2 regions of the Ferdinandcohnia sp. SAFN-114 genome follow, and region 2 is predicted to be linked to the other one. Evidence: riboswitches for the same ligand, from Rfam matches in the RefSeq annotation. Region 2 holds a riboswitch; the other holds the start of a gene.
What was found. A riboswitch is a leader RNA that binds a small molecule or an ion and turns the genes downstream of it on or off. The one in region 2 is predicted to bind cyclic di-AMP.
Positions count from the first base shown of each region.

Region 1: it holds a riboswitch for cyclic di-AMP, as region 2 does, so the genes downstream of both, ACR65M_RS13405 (cation:dicarboxylate symporter family transporter) here and ACR65M_RS24500 (dicarboxylate/amino acid:cation symporter) in region 2, are expected to answer to the same signal.

Region 1 covers NZ_JBPFDQ010000037.1:27,043-34,556, reverse strand. Annotated here, with positions in the region: gene ACR65M_RS13410 (LysM peptidoglycan-binding domain-containing protein) at 1-147, shown strand, start outside; gene ACR65M_RS13405 (cation:dicarboxylate symporter family transporter) at 222-1,484, opposite strand; cyclic di-AMP (ydaO/yuaA leader) riboswitch at 1,595-1,748, opposite strand; gene ACR65M_RS13400 (thiamine pyrophosphate-binding protein) at 1,871-3,505, opposite strand; gene ACR65M_RS13395 (lamin tail domain-containing protein) at 3,713-7,514, shown strand, end outside.
Region 2 covers NZ_JBPFDQ010000119.1:1,327-8,840, reverse strand. Annotated here, with positions in the region: gene sstT (serine/threonine transporter SstT) at 1-251, shown strand, start outside; gene ACR65M_RS24510 (DUF3231 family protein) at 322-1,332, opposite strand; tRNA gene ACR65M_RS24505 (tRNA-Val) at 1,468-1,540, opposite strand; cyclic di-AMP (ydaO/yuaA leader) riboswitch at 1,753-1,903, shown strand; gene ACR65M_RS24500 (dicarboxylate/amino acid:cation symporter) at 2,050-3,279, shown strand; gene ACR65M_RS24495 (alpha/beta hydrolase) at 3,392-4,117, shown strand; gene ACR65M_RS24490 (YjcG family protein) at 4,232-4,747, shown strand; gene ACR65M_RS24485 (GNAT family N-acetyltransferase) at 4,755-5,177, shown strand; gene ACR65M_RS24480 (DUF421 domain-containing protein) at 5,256-5,930, shown strand; gene ACR65M_RS24475 (hypothetical protein) at 5,949-6,191, opposite strand; gene spoVIF (sporulation-specific transcription regulator SpoVIF) at 6,330-6,584, opposite strand; gene ACR65M_RS24465 (YjcZ family sporulation protein) at 6,727-6,858, opposite strand; gene yjzK (protein YjzK) at 6,959-7,186, opposite strand; gene ACR65M_RS24455 (S8 family peptidase) at 7,255-7,514, opposite strand, start outside.

The DNA.
Region 1 (7,514 bases), on a different contig from region 2:
CATAGAGAAGCTGCAAAAAGGGCACTCAGTGGTGAAGATCCAACAAATGGCGCATTATTCTTTTACAACCCTGATAAAACATCGAGCTCCTATCTAAGAAGTCGTACCGTATCAACCACAATAGGCAACCACGTATTTGCCTTTTAGGGACACAGTTCCTTGTCTAAAACAAAAAAAGCACATTCCTTTATTAACGGAATGTGCTTACTAATATCACATATTTACGATGCTTGTTGAACAGCTTCAACTTTAGTTGGAGGGTTATATTGACCTTCCCATTTAGCTACAACTAGTGCTGCCAACGAGTTACCTACTACGTTAACCGCGGTACGTCCCATATCTAGAATACGGTCAATACCAGCAATAAATGCCAGTCCTTCAGCTGGTAAACCCATTGTACTGAACGTCGCTAATAGCACTACGAAGGATACCCCAGGAACTCCAGCCATACCTTTGGATGTTACCATCAATATTAACATTAGCATTATTTGTTCCCCAATGCTCAAGTGAATTCCATACATTTGGGCGATAAATAAAGACGCTATAGCTTGGTATAAAACTGATCCATCCAAATTAAAAGAATAGCCAGTTGGAATAACGAAAGTCGCTATATGCTTTGGGCTTCCTGCCTGTTCCATTTTATCCATAATCCTCGGAAGTACAGTTTCCGAGCTGGATGTTGAAAAAGCAAGGATTAACTCTTCCTTAATCATCTTCAATAATTTAAAAATATTTAACCCAATAAATTTAGCCAATAAGCCTAAAATAACTACTACAAAGAAAATCATTGTTCCATAAACAGTAACGGCCAGCTTGCCTAATGGAATAAGTGATTCGAATCCATATTTTGAGATAGTTACACCTATTAATGCAAAAACACCAATCGGTGCATATTTCATAAATAAATTTGTCACATAAAACATGGCATTTGCCATACCCTCAAAGAAACGTAAAACCGGTTTTCCTTTTTCGCCTATAGCTGCAATTCCAAGACCGAAAACAACTGCAAAGAAAATAGTTGCTAGCATATCTCCTTCAACCATAGCTTGGAACGGATTTGTTGGAACAATATGAAGGAGTGTATCCGTTATAGATTTTCCTTCTTGCGCTTCTGATGTTTCTACATAACCTGAGATATCACTTTGTTCTAACTGGTCCATTACTAGTCCAGCACCTGGTTGGAATAAATTTGCAGAAATAAGACCGACTGCAATTGCGACCATGGTCATGCCAATAAAATATGTCAGGGATTTAGCACCTAACTTGCCGACTGATTTTAAATCACCAACACCAGCTATCGCAACGATAATACTCGAAAGAACAATTGGCACGACAATCATTTTAATTAATCGTAAGAAAAGATCTCCGAATGGCTGCAGGACACTTTGGGCAGTTTCACTTCCATAGAAAATGCCACCAACGATAATACCTAAAATAAGACCAATTAAAATTTGGCTTGCCAAACTTAATTTGAATTTTTTCATAAATTACCCCACCTTCTTAATAATTTGATTCTGATTACTCAGGTAAGGGAAACATATAGAAAGATAAGGTAACAAAAAACCGGCCGTTGCCGATTTACTATTCTACCATACTGTTCCCACTCGATTGCTTACGAGGTTAGCTTTCAGGTTAGGACTATAGGAAACAATAAGCCCCTTCTATTTAAGAATTCACCAATAGCGGAAAAATCCCGCATGAAGAATTTGGGTCCCCCGCTCTAGATAAAGATTAAGCAACAATGTTCTATATTGATTTTATACTAAAATAATATTCTAGTAAACTATTGAATCATTTCCAGTAGAGGGTCCCACCCCTGATTAACTAAAGCGGTAACATACCTGTGGGGCGGGAAACTAGCTTTCCACGGTCAACTCTTTGTTTCTGGATGAAAAGTTGGCGCAGTTTCAACCTCGATCAATGCTGGACCATTATGTAAAAATGCTTTTTCAAGGGTATCCTCTAATTCACTTTCTTCTGTGATTGAATAGCCTTTCCACGAGCAAGCTTCGGCAATTTTTACAAAGTCAGGATTCGTTAAGTCCACATCCTTTTGAATACTTCCGCTGGCTATCATTTTATCGCGTTCCATTTGTAACGCATGATTATTGAAAATGATGACTGTGATACTTAAGTTATACCGGATGGCCGTTAATAAATCGGCTAAAGTCATTTCGATTCCGCCATCTCCAACAACTGCAACCACTTGCTTCCCTGGAAAGCATAGTTTGGCTGCAAGAGCTGCAGGTAAACCAAATCCCATTGTTCGCCATTCTCCTGAAAAGATGATTTGTTGTTTAGTTGAGCGAAAATTACGATTGAACCAAACAGTTACATCACCCGTGTCTAGAGTAATAATCGCATCGTTTTGAACAGTATTTTCAATAGCTCTAACAATTCTTGATGGATGGAGCGGTTGGGAAGATTGTAAGCCTTCTTGCTCGTTTTGTGTGTCCCACGTTTCTTTTATCTTCTGGATGTTTGTTACCCAAGTTTGATTTTGTGAAACGCTATGAAGACTTTTCGTTAACAGGGGGACAAGCATTTCAGCTGAACCTACAATACCTAACTCAACAGGTATACCTTTCCCGATATTCTCTTTCGCAACATCAATTTGAATCAACTTCGCATGCTCTGGAACATATCCTTCCGGCCACCACAAGTTCCCTACTAATAATACGACATCTGACTCTTGAAAAAGATCTTTAGCATGAGGGTTTCCCCCTTGTCCAATTCCTCCTAAAAAGTTCGTACATGATTGATGAAACACCCCTTTTGCACCTAGGCTTACAAGGATACCCGCTCCCCAAAGTTCTGCTAGTTTTTCTACTTCTTTAACAGCATGTATTGCCCCAAGACCAGCTAAAATCATTGGTTTTTTTGCGTTTTTCATTAATTCAACTACCTCTGTGATAACTTTTTCATCTATAGATGAGGTAGTCTGTATCATTTTTGGTTCCCGCTGAATTTTTGCAGTTGTATTCACTGTAAAAAGATCCTTAGGAATCGATAGATGAGTAACAGCCCCTTTATCAAGTGATGTTTTCATCGCTTTTGTTAACACATCTATAATGGCGTCAGGGTGTGCGAGCAAAGACGTATATTCTGCGAGTGGTTTTATTAATTCTTGTTGATTAAGATACTGCTTATAGTCAGTCCCGATTTTTTGACTAGGAGCCTGACCAGAAATAGCCAGTACGGGTGCCTTATCCATATAAGCATCCCCTAGACCATTGAGTAAGTTTCCTAATCCTGGTCCCATCGTTGCCAGACAAACGCCAAGCCTTCCTGTTAACTTTGCCTCAGCTGAAGCCATCATGGCGGCAACCGATTCATGTTTCACCGCAATAAATTGGATTGAATTCTGCTTTGCTAGTTCATCCATTAACCCAATAATGGCATCCCCCACAACCCCATAGATCCTCTTAACTCCCCACATCTCAAGTTGCTTTAGCATAAGACTAGCAACAGTTTCATTCGTTGATTGACCAGATTGTACATTCACGATAGGTAAGTCTCCTTTGATTGTTTTTCCTTACCTTTCCAAATAGTGGAGTTTTATATTCAAGGACAGGATATGACAGCCACATGACAACTTTTGCTGAAATTTGTAATATTTACACGTTTTTTACATTTCAGATAAATAAAATCAATACTTTGTCGTTATTCTGTAGTGGAATACATAAAATCTTTACATTTTTAAGGAGGCATTATGAGGAAAAAAGCAAAACTGAACAAAGGGTTAGCCGTAACAACCACAGTAGCTATTCTCGTATCGAATTTAGGATTAGCCGTTCCGTCAGCTATGGCAGAAGAAACTTCACTAATTCCTATTTCACAAGTGCAATCAGAAAATCAAGTCCAAAAACAAGAAGATTCCATTTCAAATTCGGGAAACCAGGAGTCTGATGTACAAGATTCCTCTGCTCTACCTGAAGAAGCTCTCCCGAACGAAAACAGAGCTGACACTGAAGTGACGGAAGCCCCTTCTTCTCCAACTACAGAAACGAAAAGTCAGCCTAGCGAAGAAGAAACGCAAGAAAACACAGAAGTAAAAGTAAGTGAACCTGTACAGGTTCCCCAACAAGAAGTTGTTGCGGAAGAAAACCAAGCACCCATTATTACTCATGAACAAATTACAAATGCGAGTGCAAAAGATGACCTTGTTATCTCAGCAACCATTACTGACGATCATCAAGATTTCTCCGCCTCTGTTTATTATCAAACAGAACCGAATGGTGAGTTTAAGAAGATCGCGATGACTCACGTCGAAGGACAAATCTATCAAGCTACCATTCCGAAAGAATCGTTAACAAATGAAACTTTGCGTTATTACATCGAAGTAACGGACACACATCATCGTGTTAGGTATCCTACAAAAGATGGTTTTGAAGTGGCAATCGAAGATATCGTGGAGCCTGATTATGACTCACTTCCACCTATTTTGATTACGGAGATTTCTCCAAATTCTGAGGGTGGCGGCACAGATTATTATGAGTATTTTGAGCTCTATAACAATTCGAACCAGCCGCAGGTGTTAACAAACTATTCATTTGTTTATCATTATACGGATAGCGGAGTAGAGCTCCCTTTCCAAATCCCAGCAACAACGATTGAGCCACAGGAAAAACTAGTTTTCTGGTTTAATAACGGAGATAAACCATTATCAGACTTTAACACTCAATTTGGTACTGAGCTAACAAATGATCAAGTCGTCGAGTTTACTGATGCATTTCCTGGCTTTGCGAACGTCGGCAATCGTGCATTAGTTTTAAAAGACCTACAAGGAGCAGAGGTTATTTCTGCAAGTTATTTAGGAAGTGACAATGATAATACTGGCGCTGTTATCCAATATGAATATCCTGACCAAGGAACAGTAATGAAAAAATTACAGGGTATGGCCCCTCCGTCACCAGGTGTGATTACGGATAAACAGGTACCCGCTGTTCCTGTGCAACTCCCAGAAATTCCAACGGATACGGGAGCACCTGTGATTGAGCATACCCAGGTTGACGAGGTTGATGCCTATAAACCCGTCAAAATCGAGGCTAACGTAACAGATAACCTAGCAATCCCATTGGTTACTCTCCATTATAAAGAAAAGAATGCCGAGAACTTCACAGCCATCTCGATGAATCCAAGTGGAGAGAACACGAGCACGTACTCAGCTGAGATTCCAGCTGCGAGTGTAACGTCAGATCTCATTTATTATATTGAAGCATCAGATGGGATTCAGACTGCGAAAACAAGTGAGTATACGATCAACGTGAAACAAATTGATATTGATTATAGTACTCTCCCACATTTATTGGTTACAGAGGTTGTTCCAGACACCACAAATGTTGGTTCAGCTGACGGATATGAGTTTATTGAAATCTATAACAATAGCAATCAAGATATTAATTTTAAAGATTATAAGATTTATTACCGCTACGGCACGGACCCAGGTACAGATGTTGCATGGCCTTCGGTTCCGGAAGATGTCACCATACCTGCCGGAAAAACACTCGTCTTTTGGATCATCAATGATCAAAATGGCGATTCAACTGTAGCGGATTTTAACCAAAACTATGGTTCAAATTTAGTAGAAAATGAGAATATTGTTCGTGTTTATACAGGTGGTATGGCGAATGGCAGTATGCGTGGTATTGTGATCGGTACGAATGCTCATAAAGAAGTGGCACTTGCCTACTATAATGATGTACCAAATGTGGATGATACTTATGCTGACAAAGGAATTGTCTACGGGTATCCTACCGATCAGACGACACAGCAAATCAAACTAGACATCAAAGATGCAACTCCTGGAAGTGTTGAGACACACCAAGTTCCACGAGAAGCTGTGCAGCTTCCTGAAGATACAATTGCACCTGTAATTGATAATCAAACAGAGGTTACTGAAATAGCGGAAAAGGATAATATCGAAATTGCAGCGAATGTAACGGATGACCAAGAAGTGAAATCGGTCCGCCTTTTCTATAAAATTTCGGACCAAGATGAATACCAAATGAAAATTTTACAACAGGATTCTACGAGTGGTTTATTCCATTCAACCATCTACTCTCCTGAGTTAATTGGGAAAGACTTTGTCGACTATTACTTTGTCGCTTCAGATGGAAGGAATGAAAAAACAAGTGATACCTATCGTGTCGACATTACAACCGACCATGATCAATCGAGTCTTCGTCTGAATGTAATGGAAGAAGACATCGTGACTGGCGATGTGATTCTTAAAGGAACATCTGCTGAGGATGCACCTGACAACGTCTCACTAATGGTAGATGGCACAGAGCTAACGAGCGATACATATCATTCTGTTGAGCGAACTGCCTATTTTGCATTAGATGTAAACGGCTTGAATACGTACTTCCAAAATGCGGTGACCATGGGTGAAGAAGTGCTCTTCTTAATGGATAAGGATTGGTTGACTCAGTGGAAAACCTTTAGTATTCCGATTGAACCCGACCGCTTATCACTAGGAGATAATACCATCACGGTTCGCTCAGGAAACAAAGCATCGCCATTTGACTTAGATTCTAGTGAAAACCGCGATGATTATGACTTAAAAAATGTTCGCCTTGTCTTGTCGGATGGTACTGTTTTAACAGACACAACCTACAACAATCCAGATCAAGTATTAAAAATGAATGATGCCAACCCATTCGTTGATTTTCATTTTACGATCACGAACGATCATGCACTCTCTAAAACGGTGAAATGGGACACAACGACCGTATCGGATGGAGAACATCTGATCACCGTTCAAGATGCTGATGAAACTCTTGAACGAAAGGTGATTGTAGATAATACGGCTCCAGCGATTGAAAAAAATCTTGTTGAAAACAAAGAGTATAAAGGTGCGTTTACAATTGAAGGTAGTGCAATCGATGAAATTGCGGGAGTTGAATCATTCATAACCACCCTAAATGGTGAGGTTATTTCACTTCCATATGAAACAGCATCCTCCAAATTAGCACCTGGAGAACACAAACTAATCATGACTGCGGTTGATAAAGTTGGCAATCAAACAGAACACATTGTTCACTTCTCGGTAGTGAATGAAAATCCTGAAATGCCTGAAGCTTCTTCACCTGCAAATGGAGCAATCGTTAATGGTGACCCGGTTTTAAAAGTAAAAGTAACAGATCCGACCAACGATAAAGTCGATGTTACATTCTATCAAGGCTACAAATACGATGCGAGTCAGACTGAACATATTAGAGGCTATAAAAACGCTTCTGATACGGAACCACCACAAACACAGGTTCCAGCAGGAGAACAAGCCTTTACGGAAGAAGATATTGCCCTTGTTGCACAACAGGATGGACAATATTTAACGAACAATTCACACACACAATTTCCTTATCATCGCTTTGATGTAAAGGTCGATTCTACTGTCGATGAAAATGACATTGTCGAACTCAACTGGAAAGGAAAGTCACTAGAAGGACGAAAGGTTTCCATGTACGCGTGGAATCATGAAAAGGGTGATTGGGAATTAATCGATTATCGCA
Region 2 (7,514 bases):
CAGCAATTTCAGCAGCAGGTGCATCTGGTGTTGCCGGTGGGTCACTTTTACTTGTTCCTTTAGCGTCAAGCTTATTCGGAATTCCGAACGATGTTGCCATGCAAGTCGTTGCAGTTGGTTTCATCATCGGTGTCCTACAAGACTCTTGTGAAACTGCTCTTAACTCATCATCGGACGTACTTTTCACTGCAACTGCTGAATATGCTAAGAAACGTAAAGAAAAGAAGAATGTTACGGTTAAGTCGGCTTAATCCTTTATTTAAACATATTAATAAACACAATAAGACAAAGGGACTGATACGTTCTCTTTGTCTTTTTTTATCAAGATTGTTTTTTAATAATTTTTTCTCTGTTATCTGTTTGTGGAGGCTCCTCCAACCACCCATGTTTAATCATAATATTTGCCCCATCCTCAGCGTACATCGAAATTTCTGGAATTAATGATGCATATCTAAATCCTATATCTCTCCTTGGACTAGCCGCCATGGCCATTCCGAAATTCCCAATCCCCGCTGCAATCATAGCTGACACATGAAACATAATAAGTTTATCAGAGAAAACACTCGCATTACTATCTGTAACAGCTGAATCCCAACTCATTGGAGCAGGAAGATCCTCTTTGATTAAAAAGTCGCTAAAAAGTTCTATATATTTTTGCGAAAGTTTCTTTCCTCTTACTAAGAATTTTTTTACATCATCACCTTTTGCAGTTTGTGCAAATCCTGTCATCAGTACCTTACCAATCGCATTGGTCTGTATATTTAAAAATAAATGACTAATTTCAATAGAGGTTAGTGCTCTTTTCTTCCCCATGAAACCAGCTAAAAAATGCTGTTTCTCTACAAAATCAACCTTGTCGGGAATAGATATATACGGAGGTCTTACATATATTCCTTGTTTTAACATTAATTCACGTGTTTGGTCCTGCAATTCAACACCTAAATTTAATACCCGCTTATGAAAAGCAATTACATCGGGCCGTGTCGCAAGGCCCAGTGCTCCACTACTACCTGCCATTCCGAGAATAGACATTTGCCTTAGGTACATTAATACGAAAGTATCAGAAAATAGTCTAGGAGCTTTAAAATCTACATCCTGTTCTGTAAATCCTAATGGGATAGGAAATTCTTCTTTTTCAAAAATTTCACGTACAATTTTTTGGTTTTCTTTAGATGCTTCCAGTGTATATTCAATAATTGGACGTACTTCCTCATCTTCAACTTTATCTAAAAAATACAAATTAACACATTCAGCTAACGTATCGTTTATGTATTGTGTCCATAAGCTCGACATCTCCGCAGCTGTTAGACGAATCTTGTTTTTATCCTCCATGTGAACGACCAACCTCCCAGTCTAGTCCTAACAAGGATACTTTCTCCAAAAACGGATAAAATTATTATAATTATTATCCAAAGTCTAAAAATAAACGCAAAAAAATCACTTGAGAAAACTCAAGTGATCTCATGATGATTCCGAGAGGGCTCGAACCTCCGACCCCTACCCTGTCAAGGTAGTGCTCTCCCAGCTGAGCTACGGAATCACTATATGAATAATTCATAATATACATCCGTTTTGAGTGTTTGTCAATTAAATTCTAGTCATTTTATCGTGAATACATAATTTTGTGGTTTTTGCTATTTGTCGTTCACTATTTTCCTATGAAAATATTAACATCGTAAAAACCATAAATATATGTTATTATTGACATATATTCATTTTATTTGTATAAATATAATATCAAGGCAAAGTACAATTTAATAGTCGCTGAATTCCCATTTTTGGGAAACGGGGGAACCATAAACGTGCAAAAGAGCACACGGGGTGAATCCTTTTTTATAAAGGTAGGAGATACTCTTCATCCGAATCCGACAGCTAACCTCGTAAGCATTTGGAGAGAGCATTGTTGCGCAATTTTATCGATAAGCCACGAGCCACACTCTCGTGGTTTTTTGTGTCTTACGAAAAGAATGCTGTTCTTCGACATGCGCATTCCCATTTGTTTTGCCAAAAAAAGAAAACACTTTCAATACAACTTAGAGGAGGTTTTTTATGTCATTAACTAAAAAGATTTTATTAGGTTTAGGTCTTGGTGCACTTGTAGGTCTTATCTTAAACGTAACGTCACCTTCCATTTTTGAACTTGCGAATACGTGGTTATTCGTACCACTTGGTCAAATTTTCTTGAATTTAATTAAAATGCTTGTTGTTCCAATTGTCTTAGTTTCTATTACTCTAGGAGTTACAGGCCTTGGTGATCCTAAGAAACTCGGAAGAATTGGTGCCAAAACGATCACTTATTTTTTAGCAACAACAACGATAGCGATTACAATTGCTATCGCGCTAGCTTCCATTTTCAAGCCTGGCGCTGGTGGAGCCTTTGATACGCAAGGGGCTACTTATGAAGGGGCAACTGAAGCTCCTCCATTTATGGAAACACTAATTGGAATTATCCCGACAAATCCATTTACGTCAATGACTGATGGAAATATGCTTCAAATTATTGCATTTGCTATTTTTATAGGTTTTGCTCTAACCGTGTTAGGCGAAAAAACAAAAGGTATTGTTAATTTATTTGAGCAAGCAAATGAAGTGTTAATGTATCTTGTTAATCTTGTAATGAAGACGGCTCCATATGGTACGTTCGGCTTAATAGCGACTGCTATTGGTGGCCAAGGGTATGCTGCAATTAAAGCCATGCTTGCTTACTTCTTAATTGTACTTGCCGCTTTACTTGTTCACGCAGCCATTACTTATGGTGGTACGATTGCAGTATTGGCAAAACGAAACCCTATTGAGTTTTTCAAAGGTTTTGCACCTGCGATGACGGTTGCTTTTAGTACATCAAGTAGTAGTGCCACTCTTCCTGTATCTATGGATACTGCACAAAAAAATCTAAAGGTTCCTGAACCAATTAGTAGCTTTGTTCAACCATTAGGTGCGACTATCAATATGGACGGTACAGCTATTATGCAAGGTGTTGCCACCATCTTCATTGCACAGGTATACGGATTTGATCTAACGTTTACGCAAATTATTATGGTTATCCTAACAGCTGTGCTTGCAAGTGTAGGTACCGCTGGTGTTCCTGGTGTTGGTTTAATCATGCTTGCCATGGTTCTAAATCAAGTTGGTTTGCCACCAGAAGGTATCGGTTTAATTATTGGTATTGATCGATTACTTGATATGACACGTACTGCTATTAATATCACAGGTGATGCAGCGTGTGCTGTATATGTTGCAGAATCTGAAAAGAAACATACGGATGAAGCAGCCGCTTAATGCGTAATATGTACCGAAAGCGACAGGAAGTTTTTCCTGTCGCTTTCCTATTTTTCAAGCGTTATAATAATGATGCAGATTAACTTAATCGATTGTTTGGAGGTTTAAAAAGATGACGATTAATAAAAGCACTGTTAGGGAAATGACTATACATAGTAAGCTTTTAAATGAAGAACTTGAGCTTATCGTTTATTTGCCTGCCACCTTTTCCCCTCTCTATAAATATAATGTTCTCATCGCTCAGGATGGGCGCGATTATTTTAATCTTGGCAGGGTTGCGAGAATTGCGGATAAGCTAATTGAAACAGGTGAAATAAGCAATACCATAATTGTGGGGGTTCCTTATAAAAGTGTCGCAGACCGCCGCAAAAAATATCACCCTGATGGTGAGCAGCATCATTTGTATAAGCGCTTTTTAGGAGAAGAACTGGTACCCTTTCTTGACCAAGAGTTCTCAACCTTTCAGATGGGGCAAGGTCGAGCATTAATTGGGGATTCACTTGCAGCGACTATTTCGCTTTTAACAGCAATTGAATACCCTCATACCTTTGGAAAGGTAATCATGCAATCTCCCCTTGTAAATGATCATGTTCTGTTGCAGGTTGAACGTTTTGCAGACCCTCATCTCCTTGACTTATATCATATAATCGGGACAGGTGAAACCGAAGTAAAAACAACAAAAGGTGATATTGAGGATTTTTTAACGCCAAACCGAAAATTACACGAACTCATCACGAGCAAAGGTTATCCTTGCTTTTATGAAGAATTCAACGGAAACCATACGTGGAAATATTGGCAACCTGATTTACCAAGGGCCCTTTCAAAAATGCTCAAATAACTGTTTTTTATTCTATCATTTTCAAATATTTGTTATAATTAAGTTATCATTTTTCGTATTACAACATTAGGTACTTTACGTTTTGAAATTTAAAACTATAGGAGGGCAAAACAAATGAAATATGGCATTGTTATCTTCCCATCCAAAAATCTGCAAGACATCGCAAATTCATATCGTAAACGCTATGATCCGCATTATGCATTAATTCCACCGCATATCACGGTAAAAAATGCATTCGAGGCATCCGATAATGAAATTGTGGATATTACAAGGGAATTAGCAGCGGTTACCAAACAGGTAAATCCATTTACATTAACTGTATTAAAGGTAAGTTCTTTTTCCCCAGTAAATAATGTAATTTATTTAAAAGTAGATCCTAATGAACAATTACAAAAACTACATAATGCACTTCACTCTGGTTATTTTGCAGGTGAACCTGAGTATGCGTTTGTTCCACATATTACAATTGGGCAAAAACTATCTAGCGATGAACATTCAGATGTGTATGGCCAATTACGTATGTTAAAAATGGAGCACGAAGAGCAAATTGACCGTATCCACCTCCTCTATCAGTTAGAAAATGGATCTTGGACCGTTTATGAAACATTTCGTTTAGGAAAGGAAAATTGATTACACCATGGAAGCAAGAATTGTAACGAACAACAAAGAAAGAGACGATGCTTATACGATTAGAAAAGTGGTTTTCGTCGATGAACAAAAGGTACCTCTTGAAGAAGAGATTGATCAATTTGAAGATGAAGCTACACATGTTGTCCTCTATGATCACAATAATCCTGTAGGAGCTGGACGTTTTCGTGTGCTTGACGAATACGGCAAAGTAGAACGCATTTGTGTTCTCGCTTCACACCGAAAAAAAGGTGCTGGGAATATTATTATGCATAAAATGGAGGACATTGCAAAAGAAAGTGGCATTTCAAAATTAAAGCTCAATGCACAAACACATGCAGAAAATTTCTATAAAAAGCTAGGTTATGAAACCGTATCAGGTCTATTTATGGATGCTGGTATACCGCATGTCACAATGGTTAAAGAAATATAAGGATGTCTTTTATGACATCCTTTTTTCATGGATAAAAAAGGGTAAACCTGCTCATTCTACCAAAGAGGGGTGAATGACTTGGAATTTTTAAAAATTTCATTTGATCTAGTGGTTGGTCTGTTAGGTTTACTCGTTCTTACAAAAATATTAGGTAAAACACAAATTACGCAAATTACACCTTTTGATTTTATCTCCGCATTAGTACTTGGTGAATTAGTTGGAAATGCCGTTTATGATCAAAAAATTGGCGTATGGCAAATATTTTCTTCCATTATTGTATGGGGATTATTAATTTATGTAATTGAATTAATAACACAGAAAATTCGAAGAACCAGGCCATTTCTTGAGGGAAAGCCAACAATTATTATTCATCAAGGAAAAATTATTAAAGAACAATTAAAGAAAAACAAACTAGATATCAACCAATTACAGCATCTTCTTCGGGCGAAGGATGTTTTTTCAATTAGAGAGGCCGAGTATGCGATTTTAGAAACAGATGGCTCAATTAGCGTCCTAAAAAAGTCTAAATATGAACCACCTACACGCCAAGATTATAATATGGCGGAACAGAAGGTTCGTCTCCCTATTACATTAGTAAGTGATGGCATATTAATTCAAGAAAATCTGAAGGAAAGTGGATTTACGGAAGACTGGCTGCATTCGGAATTGAAGAGTCAGGGGGTAGCCACATATAAGGATTTACTTTATGCAGAATGGCATGAAGAGGAAGGCTTGTACGTTCAGGAATTTTAACCTTCCCTTTTCTCTTTTTTATATAGACTCGTTGTAAAGCAACCCTTTGCCAGTATATTGAGAACGGATATTTTCAATATATTGGCATTGTTTTTTCGTCATTGCTTTCTGTTTAACTTGGTGTAGATCATAGGTACGCTGATTTTGATTTAGTGACACCGGATTTACTTGATGTAGTCTCATAAGGTTTGTTTTATAAGTTGTCGTCCGATGTACATATTGATTATATTGTTCATTGTTGATTGGTAATATATATCCCAAGTATGCCCTCCGTCCTTTTTCATTGATTTTATGTATCGATCATTTACAATATGTTATTTATTAAAAAATTTCGAAGCCTCCCATGTATTTGTAAGGGTCATATCAGAAAAGGCCTGGCAACTTGGCCAGACCACACGCTTATTTTTTATTAATCATTTTTGAAATGGTTCCAAAATCCAGTTTTTCGTCGCCACTTACGATGCTTTTTACAATTTTATCCTCAAGCTGTTTGTTTACTGGCTTATTTGCAATTTTAGAAACCTTTTTAATTACAGCACGAACTGTTTTTTCATCTTTAAAATTCGCATTTTGCAAAGAGTTTGCTAACTGGAGTACCTCCTGCATATTTACGCCTGTTTTCTTTTCGATATTCTTAAAAAAGTTATTGTCCATTTCGAAGCCTCCTTACATTGTGTTATATCGTATGAGCCCCGCCTAAAAGATGTGCGAGGTTGTTGAAAAAACTATTTTCCGTTATGAAATGGAGAAAGTACGAGCCGATTGACTCGTACTTCTACTTGGGGGAATGTTGTGATTAGTTATAGAAAGAAGCACCTACAATAATTAATAGGATGAATAATACTACGATTAATACAAATGTATTTCCGTAGCCTCCACCGCCATAACCGTAGCCGCCATATCCGCAACCACCGAAACCGTAACCCATATTTAGCACCTCCTCATTGAAAGAGTACATTATAAAATATGTTATAAGGTGTGATTTTGTGAGGACAGGAGCACAGGGCAAACGCGGAAATTCAGGGTACCTACCCCTCTAATTTTTTTTCCAACTCTTGTTGCTTTTTAGAAAACCATTGATTGAGCTTTTCCATTCTTGTTTCAAGCCCTTTTTCAAATTCTCCCGCCTGCTTATCTAACTCACTTAATCCCTTTTCTGTTTCTGCAGCCCATTCATCTAATTTTGCTTTCGCTTCATCATGGTCTTTGTAGTAATCCGAAACAAAACGTTCGATCTCTTTTTCAAATTTGCTCAAAGCACTCCACCTCCAAGTAATTTATTTAATGCTAAAAACAGGCTACCTGAGCCTGTTTTTAGGGAAAGTTACTTGATTGAGTTTTGTGCATTAATATAGCCTGCACCATACGTGTTGTAATCGATGCCCTTCCATTTGTCTGCGCCATTTAATAAGTCTTTTTTTATATCATCAGGAGTAAAGCTTTTATTCTGTTTTTTCTTGTTTTCAATCATTAATGCAACAACGCCGGCACAGAATGGGGTAGCCATCGAAGTACCAGATAAGGTGATATAATGTTCATCAACACGACTTGCTTTTTGGAACTTATCCAAATATGAGTTAGGAG